Regions from separate parts of the Pseudonocardia halophobica genome, predicted to be linked through region 2. Evidence: riboswitches for the same ligand, from Rfam matches in the RefSeq annotation. Region 2 holds a riboswitch; the other holds the start of a gene.
What was found. Region 2 has a riboswitch for S-adenosylmethionine ahead of thrC (threonine synthase). Riboswitches for the same ligand answer to the same signal wherever they lie in the genome.
Positions count from the first base shown of each region.

Region 1 (4,411 bases), 920 kb from region 2:
TTCGCCACCGAGCGCCGGACGACGGGCGACTTGGCCCGGGCGCGATGGCGGAGGGTCCGTGGGCGCGCGGGATGGAGGTGCTCCGCGTAGGTGATCTCACTGGGCTCGTGGGGCTGCTGCTCCGCACCGTCCCCGGCCTGTCCCTCGGACAGCGCTGCGTCGTCTGACATCTACTCTCCGTGCTCGCCGCGACCCGGTCGTCGCCCGGGGTGGGTGTACCACCCGACCGTGCGGGGACACGACGGTGACGCGCCGACGATGCGCCCGTCCACCCGACCGCACAGGCCGAGCGGCGCGTCCCGCCGCCCGGCGGCGGGGCACCCTGCCGCCGGGCGGGATCAGTGCCCGCAGGCCGCCCCGCCCGGCCCGGCCACGGCGCCCAGCCGCAGCGGGTCGAGGTCGCGCGGGTCCGGGGTCGGGGTCCACCGGCCGTCGACCTCCCGGTAGTCCCACTGCGGACCCGCGGTCGCGACCGTGCGGACGGCCTCGACCAGCCGGTCGACGTCCTCCTCGGTCGTGTTCAGGCCGAGGCTGACGCGCACCGCGTCGGCGCCGCCGGCGAGGCGGGCGAGCAGCGGGTGGGCGCAGAAGCGGCCGTCGCGCACCCCGATGCCGTGCTCGGCGGACAACGCCGCGGCGACGAGCCCGGCCGGGACGTCGGTGACCGTGAAGGACGCGACCGCGACCCGGTCCGGCGCGTCCGCCCAGATCCGCAGGGGACGGACGCCGGCGATCCCGGACAGCCCGCTGACCAGGCGCGCGAGCAGGGCGCGCTCGTGGGCGGGGGCGATCTCGTCGATCACCGGGTCCAGCGCGCGGCAGGCGGCGGCGAGGGCGGCGGCACCGAGGACGTTCGGCGTGCCGGCCTCGTGCCGGTGCGGCGCCGGGGCCCAGCTGACCTCGGCGGTGCGGTCCTCGACGCCGACCGACCGGACCGCGCCGCCGCCGGCGAGGTACGGGGTGGCGACGTCGAGCCAGTCACGCCGCCCGATCAGCGCGCCGGCGCCGTAGGGTGCGTAGAGCTTGTGCCCGGACAGCACCACGTAGTCCACACCGGACGCCGCGATGTCGACCCGGCGGTGCGGGGCGAGCTGGGCGGCGTCGAGCACCACCCGGGTGCCGGCGGCGTGCGCGATCGCGCAGATCTCGTCGATCGGCAGGATCTCGCCGGTGACGTTGGAGGCGCCGGTGATCGCCAGCAGGGCGGTCCGCTCGGCGGTCAGCGCGTCCCGCAGGAGATCGAGCGTCTCGCCGACGGTGTCCGGGGCCCGCAGCACGCGGTGGTCGGTGCCGCGCCAGGCGAGCAGCGTGGCGTGGTGCTCGACGTCGAGGCACAGCGTGGCACCGGGGACGGCGCCGGCGAGCAGGTTGAGCGCGTCCGTGGTGTTGCGGGTGAACACGACGACGTCGTCGGCGCGCGCCCCGACGAACCGGGCCACGGTGTCCCGGGCGCCCTCGAGGACCGAGGTGCAGACCTGCGAGGCGTAGCCGGCGCCGCGGTGCACGCTCGAGTAGTAGGGGAGGAGCTCGGCCACGTGGTCGGCGACCGCGCGCAGCGCGGGGGCGCTCGCGGCGAGGTCGAGGTTCGCGTACGGCACGGTGCGGCCGTCGACCAGCGGGACCGGGAGCCCGGTGCCGACGAGCTCGGGCAGGGGCGTCGGCGCCGGGGTCGTGGTGAGGGTGGTGGTCGGGGTCGTCGCGGCGGTCGCGGTGCGCGTGGGCTCCTCGGCGGCCGTGCAGCCCGGGACCTCGGTGCAGAGCGGCGCCGAGTCGACCCGAGTGTCGACCTGGGTGCGGACGTCGGACATCGTGGATCCTCCCGGATCACTCTGGACCCGGTGCGGCACGAGGTGCCGGACGGAAGGGTCCGCGCTTGCCGGCCGCGGGTCCGCGGCGGCCCGGTCGTCACCCGGAGCACCCCACCGCGGAGGAGGGTTGCCGGCCAGCGAGCCGGGGCTTGGCGCTGGCGCTCTTGACCTGACGACGACGGTAGGTGCCGATCCGCTGGACGGTCAAGTGTGATCCGGGCCGCGGAAACCGCGGCCGGAATGACCGGACATTGCGGCCGCACGCGTTCCGGATCGGCGTCGAATGTCCGGTCTTCGGGCGGCCCGGCCCATTTCCGCGGCATTTCCGTCCCGTTTTTTCCGAACCGGGACGGCTGGTCACTCTGCGTCCATGGCCGACGGGAGAGGCGTCGTCACCCGGTTGAGGGAGGGCGTCGGAGAACCGCCAGGTCGAGCCGCTGACACGTGATCGGTTCCCGGCCAGGTCGACACGATCGCGTGAACAATCCGGCCCCCGTCACACGTCGCCGTGGACCCGTTCCGGCGCCGATGAACCGCCGAAACGAGTGGCCTGGGCCACGGGAAAGGACCGGAAATGGGTCCGGAACGGCCGTGGGACGACCCTCTGTCCGACCCCGGTGATCTCCACTGCTCCGTCCGGATGACACAGTTCCGGCCATGCGCCTCACCGACCGCTTCGCCTATCGACGTCACGTCGATCTGCGTCGCGTGGCGAGCGCGCTGTGTAGCGCGACGGTGAGCTGAGGCCCGGGCCCGTCCCGGGCCACCGCCTCGCCGACCCTCGCTCCGGCGCACCGCCCGTCCCCGCCCGCCCGGCTCCGTCCGGTCCCCGCCGGTCGTCGTCTCCGACACGGCCGTCACGCGGCACGAGTGCCGCCCACCCGGGCCGCCGGACCGGGCCCAGTCGGACCGACCCCGTCGACCCGACCCGGCCCGTCCGTCGGACGGTGCACCAGGCCGTGCCCACCGCCGCCCGCCCCACCGTCGCAGGTCCGTCCACATCGGACCCCTCGGCTGGTCCCCGGGTGCCGGTCCGCCGCCGTCCGCTCCCCAGACGAGAAGAAGTGGAGACACTGTCGTGCCGCGACACCGATACCGACCACCACGGTCGGCACTGACCCGGGTCGCCGGGTCCGCGACCCTGGCGGCCGCCGCCGTGGTCGGCCTCACCGGGCCGGCCCAGGCCGCCACGCCGGACCTGGTGCTAGACCTCGCGCCGCTGCTCACGGCCCACAACGACGAGGAGCCGGCCCCCGCGCCGGAGGCACCGTACGTGGAGCCGTCGTCCACGGCGTTCGAGCAGGGCGACCTGCTGAACCAGGGCCGCGACCTCGCCCCCGCCGGCGTCCCGATCGCCGGGCTGACCCGGTCGGCAGTGGGCGCGCCCGGCCGACTCCTGCCGAGCTGAGGCCGGGATGCGCGCACCGAAGAAGATCCTGCTCGGGCTCCTGGCCCTGGGCGTCGTCGCCGGGGTGACCACCCTGCCGGGCGGCGACGCGTATGCCGACGTCGAGACCGTCAAGTCCGCCGTGAAGGGGGCCGACGGCAAGGACTACTGGGTCGAGAACAACATCGACACCGACGCCGCCGAGGACTCGCGCGGCGCCTCCACCCGACCGGAGTACATGGTCGTGTGGGCCGGTGACGAGAACGTCGCCGACACGGTGGTCCCGGACGTCAAGAACCTGCCCGGGTCCCTGACGAACCCGACCGACAAGGTCACGGGCGCCCTGCCGGGCCCGGACTTCATGGCGGTCGTCGACGTCACCACGGGCTCGCCCAGCTATGGCAAGGTCGTCAACACCGCGACCGTCGGCCCGCTGGTCGAGAACGAGCCGCACCACATGCAGTACTCGTGGCGCAAGGGCGACAAGATCTACGCGGGTGGCCTCTACTCGGCGGCCACCTACGTCTTCGACGTGTCCGCGCTGCCGGAGCTCAAGCTCTCCGGCATCAGCCTCCCCAGCCAAACCCTCTGCGGGTCGGTGCCGGACGCGTACTGGGTTCTGAACGACGGAACGGCCTACGGGACCTACATGGGCGGCCCGGTCGTCCCGGGTCCCTGCACCTACTCAGGAGGTGAGGTCCGCACCGGCAACGGGTTCGCGGGCACGCCGGGTGAGGTCGTCCGGTTCGGTCCGGACGGGCAGAAGCTGGTCGAGGCCCCGGCCGCGACCACCACGCCGGAGGACCCGACGCAGTGCCTCACCATGCCGGCGCTCGGCCAGCCCAGCTGCGCCAACCCGCACGGCATCCAGGTCCGCGAGGACCTGAACACGATGGTCACGAGTGACTACGCCGAGCCGCGGACGATCATCCTCGACCCGGTGAAGGCGCCGTCCCCGTACCTGCGCCGGCCCACGGTCCGGATCTGGGACATCTCCGACCTGAACCACCCCAGGGTCAAGTCGGTGTCGTACCTGCCGACCGGTCCGCGTTCCGACGGCCGGGACCCGCTGCACAACGAGAACCGTGCGGCGATGGAGACCACGGTGACCAACCTGCCGGGTCACAAGGGCGCCTTCGCCCAGACCATGCAGGGTGGCGCGCTGTTCTACACGCCGGACATCACGGCGCCGGAGCCGCAGTGGCGGGAGATCTAC
Region 1 is NZ_CP192046.1:3,113,485-3,117,895, forward strand. It holds gene treS (maltose alpha-D-glucosyltransferase) at 1-170, opposite strand, end outside; gene ACQP04_RS14985 (aminotransferase class V-fold PLP-dependent enzyme) at 339-1,808, opposite strand; SAM riboswitch class IV at 1,865-1,978, opposite strand; gene ACQP04_RS14990 (putative leader peptide) at 2,466-2,552, shown strand; gene ACQP04_RS14995 (hypothetical protein) at 2,887-3,216, shown strand; gene ACQP04_RS15000 (hypothetical protein) at 3,224-4,411, shown strand, end outside.
Region 1: another riboswitch for S-adenosylmethionine. It lies ahead of ACQP04_RS14985 (aminotransferase class V-fold PLP-dependent enzyme); the one in region 2 lies ahead of thrC (threonine synthase).

Region 2 (4,411 bases):
AGCGCCGTCAGCGCAACAAGTCGGTCAAGTCGTCGGTCAAGACCGCGATCCGCAAGTTCCGCGAGGCCGCCGAGGCCGGCGAGACCGAGAAGGCCGTCGAGCTGCAGCGCGCCGCCGCTCGCGCCCTCGACAAGGCCGCCAGCAAGGGCGTCATCCACAAGAACCAGGCCGCCAACCGCAAGTCGGCCATCGCCAGGCGCGTCGCCAAGATCGGCGCGTGAGTCCTCGGGCGCGGTCGCGCGCCCGGTGAAGCTCCCGGGTTCTTCCCGGTCGAGCGTTCCGTCGACGGCACTGCCCTTTCCCGTGGGGCAGTGCCGTCGACGCGTTCTCAGGTGGTGGCGCGCCGGTTCGTACTCCTGGTGCGTCATGGCTCCGTAACGCGGTGTCAGGGCGTGCCTGTGGGCGTCATGGCTCCCTAACGCTGCAGCATGCGGGTCAGCCGGTGCCTCGGGCGTCGACGACCGCGAGGACCGCGCGCTCCAGGGCGTAGGCGGGGTCGGCGGCCGCGCCCTTGACGTCCGCGTTGACCTGCGCGGTCGTGGCGATGGCGGTCGCGAGGCCCGCCGGCCGCCAGGCCCGCACCTGTCCCTGCGCCTTGCGGATCTTCCAGGGCGGCATGCCGAGGCTGCCCGCCAGGCGGTTGGGGTCGCCCCGGCCGGCCGCGCCGACCTTGGCGAGCGTGCGCACGGCGTCGGCCAGCGCGTCGGCCACCAGGACCGGCGCGACGCCCAGCACGAGCGCCCAGCGCAACGCCTCCAACGCACCCGCCCGGTCCCCCGCGACCGCCTTGTCCGCCACCGCGAACCCCGACGACTCGGCCCGGCCCCGGTGGTACCGGCGCACGGCCTGGCCGTCGACCTGCCCGCCCGTGTCGGAGACCAGCTGGTTCGTGGCCGAGGCCAGCTCCCGCAGGTCCGACCCGACCGCCTCGAGCAGCACGCTCACGGCCTCGGCGGTGATCGACCCGCCGGCCCGCCGCACCTCGGCGCGCACGAAGTCGGCGCGCTCCTCGGCCCGGGTCAGCCGATCGCACTTGGTGACGGCCGCACCGGCCTTCCGCAGGTCGTCGGCCAGTTGCTTGCCGCGGGCCCCGCCCGCGTGCACCGCGACCAGCACGATCCCGTCGGCCGGCTCGGCCACGTAGGCCATGATCGCGGCGACCAGGTCCTTGCCCGCCTCGTGCGCCCCCTGGATCACCACGACCCGGCCCTCCGCGAACAGCGAGGGGCTCAGGTGCCCGACCAGCTCGCCCGGGGTGAGCTCGGCGGGGCGGAACCGGCGGATGTCGGCCTCGGGATCGACCGCCCGGGCGGCGCGGAGGATCTCGCTCACGGCCCGCTCGACCAGCAGCTCCTCCTCGCCCACGACGAGCTGCACAGGGGCGGGCGGCTTCGTGGCCGGCATGGGCCGGGCTCCTCTCGCACGCGTCGCGCGGTGCCGCGCACCGGGGCCCGGGCGTGCCGGGCCCGCGGGTCATCGTCGCGCACGGCACCGACAGTCCGTGACACGGCTCCCAGAAGGTGAGTGCGGCTGGCCGGGAGCGGGGCCGGTGCCGTAACGTGCACGGCATCCGGATCAATCCGGACGCCGCGCTCGCTCCGCGCACGAAGCCTGCTCGGCACAACCGCATATGGCTCATCCAGAGGGGCAGAGGGAACGGCCCGACGAAGCCCCGGCAACCGGCGTCGAACGACGATCCGCGCAGCGCACCGCTCGGTGCGCGCACGTCGACGGACCAGGTGCCAATTCCGGCCCGCGCCAGCGGGACAGATGAGGAGATCTGATGACTCTCACTGCAGACACGCCTGCCAGCACCACCCTCGACCTCGGCTCCGCCCGCGCCCTGTCCTGTCGCGAGTGCGGCCACCAGACGCCGCTCGCCGCGGAGTTCGCCTGTCCGCAGTGCTTCGGCCCGCTCGAGATCGCCTACGACTTCCCGCACGTCACCCGCGAGTCGATCGAGTCCGGCCCCAAGTCCATCTGGCGCTACAAGGACCTCCTCCCCGTCCCGACGCACGTCCAGTCCTTCCCGAACACCGAGCCCGGCTTCACCCGCCTGATCCAGGCCGACCGGCTCGCCGCCGAGCTCGGGGTCCGCAAGCTCTGGGTGAAGGACGACACCGGCAACCCCACCCACTCGTTCAAGGACCGGGTCGTGGCCGTCGCCCTCGCCGCCGCGCGCGAGCTGGGCTTCTCCGTCCTCTGCTGCCCGTCCACCGGCAACCTGGCCAACGCCGTCGCCGCGGCGGCCGCCCGCGCCGGGTGGGACTCGGTCGTGCTGATCCCCTCCTCGCTCGAGCAGGCGAAGATCACCACCACCGCGGTCTACGGCGGCACCCTGCTCGCCGTCGACGGCAACTACGACGACGTGAACCGCCTCGCCACCGAGCTCGCCGCGGAGCACGAGGAGTGGGCGTTCGTGAACGTGAACGTCCGCCCGTACTACGCCGAGGGCTCGAAGACCCTGGGCTACGAGGTCGCCGAGCAGCTCGGCTGGCGCCTGCCCGACCAGATCGTCGTCCCGGTCGCCTCCGGCTCGCAGCTGACCAAGGTCGACAAGGGCTTCGGCGAGTTCATCAAGCTCGGGCTCGTCGACGAGAAGCCCTACAAGATCTTCGGCGCCCAGGCCACCGGCTGTTCGCCCGTCGCCTCGGCGTTCGAGGAGGGCCACGACTTCGTCCAGCCCGTCCGGCCGGACACCATCGCCCGCTCGCTGGCGATCGGCAACCCCGCCGACGGCCCCTACGTCCTCGACTCCGTGCGCCGCACCGGCGGTGCCGTCGGCCACGTGACCGACGAGGAGGTCGTCGAGGGCATCCGGCTGCTCGCCCGCACCGAGGGTGTGTTCGCCGAGACCGCCGGCGGCGTCACCGTGGCGACCGCGAAGAAGCTGATCGAGGCCGGCAAGATCGACCCCGACGCCGAGACCGTCCTGCTGATCACCGGCGACGGGCTCAAGACGCTCGACGCCGTGTCTGCCCACGCACGCCCGACCGCGATGGTGCCGTCGACCAGCAAGGCCGTCCGCGAGGCGCTCGAGGGCCGCTGACCCGGCACACCGCAACCACGACCGGGCCCGGAGGACGCGTTCCTCCGGGCCCGTCGTCGTCCCGGAGGCCCGGCGCCGGGTGCTGCGGCCCGCACGGGAGCGGCGCGGGGCCGGGAGCGGGTCCCCGCGGGCGACCAGCTCGTCGGCCCGCGTGAAGGCCACGTCGCCCGACTGGTCCGTGCGCCGCACGACGGCCCCCGACGCCGTCAGAAGGTCCAGCAGGCCCGGGTTCGGGTGCCGGTAGGAGTTGCCCGCGCCCACGCTGACCAGGGCGACCCGTGGCGCGACGGCCCGCAGGAAGTCCGGACTGGTCGAGCGGGAGCCGTGGTGGGGCACCTTGAGCACCTCCGCCCGCAGGTCCGCGCCGCTGTGCAGGAGGTCGGCCTGGGCGTCGAGCTCCACGTCGCCGGTCAGCAGGATCCGGCCGGCCGGTGTGGTCGCCCGGAGCACGACGGACGTGTTGTTCACGGCGGTGCCGTCCTCGCCGTCGACGTACTCCGGCGGGCGGTCCGGTGCCAGGACGTCGAGCGTGAGGGCGGGCCACGCGAGGCGACGGCCCGCGGTCAGCTCGAGCACCGGCGCGCCGGCGTCCGCCGCCTGCTGCGCGATCCGCCGCAGGGCCCCGGCCGGCTCGCGCGCCGGCCCCAGTGCGACCCCGCCGGCCGCCCGGCCGCGCAGCGCCCCCGCGAGACCGCCCATGTGGTCGGCGTGCAGGTGCGTGACCACCACGAGCGCCAGCGCGTCGACGCCGAGTCGGCGCAGACAGGCGTCCGTGGGGCCGTCGTCGGGACCGACGTCGACGAGGACCGCCTGGCCAGGAACGCCCGTGGCGAGGACGAGCGCGTCGCCCTGGCCGACGTCGCAGGCGACCACGACCCAGTCCGGGGGCGGCCAGCCGGGGCGGATCACGCGCGTGGGCACCAGGACGAGCGCCAGCCCGAGCACGACCGCGAGGACGAGCAGCCGGGAGCGGCGGAACCGGAGGAGCACCACCAGCACCAGCAGCACACCGGTCAGCAGGAGCGCGCCACCCACGCCGGCCGGCCAGGGCAGGACTGCTCCGGGAATCGCCGCGGCGCGGTCGGCCACCAGCACGAGCCACGCCACCGCGGGCCCGGCGAGCCACGCGCACGCGGTGGCCAGGCCGGGTGCCAGCGGGGAGACCACGGCAGCGAGCACGCCCAGGACCGTCGCCGGCGCGACCGCCGGTACCACCAGCAGGTTCGCCAGCACGGCCACGAGGCCGAGCTGGCCGCTGAGACCTGCGATCAGCGGAGCCGTGGCGACGCACGCGGCCGCGGGGACCGCGAGCATCTCGGCGACACCCTGCGGCACACCACGCCTCTGCAGCGCGGCGGACCA
Region 2 is NZ_CP192046.1:2,194,178-2,198,588, reverse strand. It holds gene rpsT (30S ribosomal protein S20) at 1-221, shown strand, start outside; gene holA (DNA polymerase III subunit delta) at 436-1,404, opposite strand; SAM riboswitch class I at 1,633-1,777, shown strand; gene thrC (threonine synthase) at 1,784-3,049, shown strand; partial or broken gene ACQP04_RS10490 (ComEC/Rec2 family competence protein) at 3,383-4,411, opposite strand, start outside.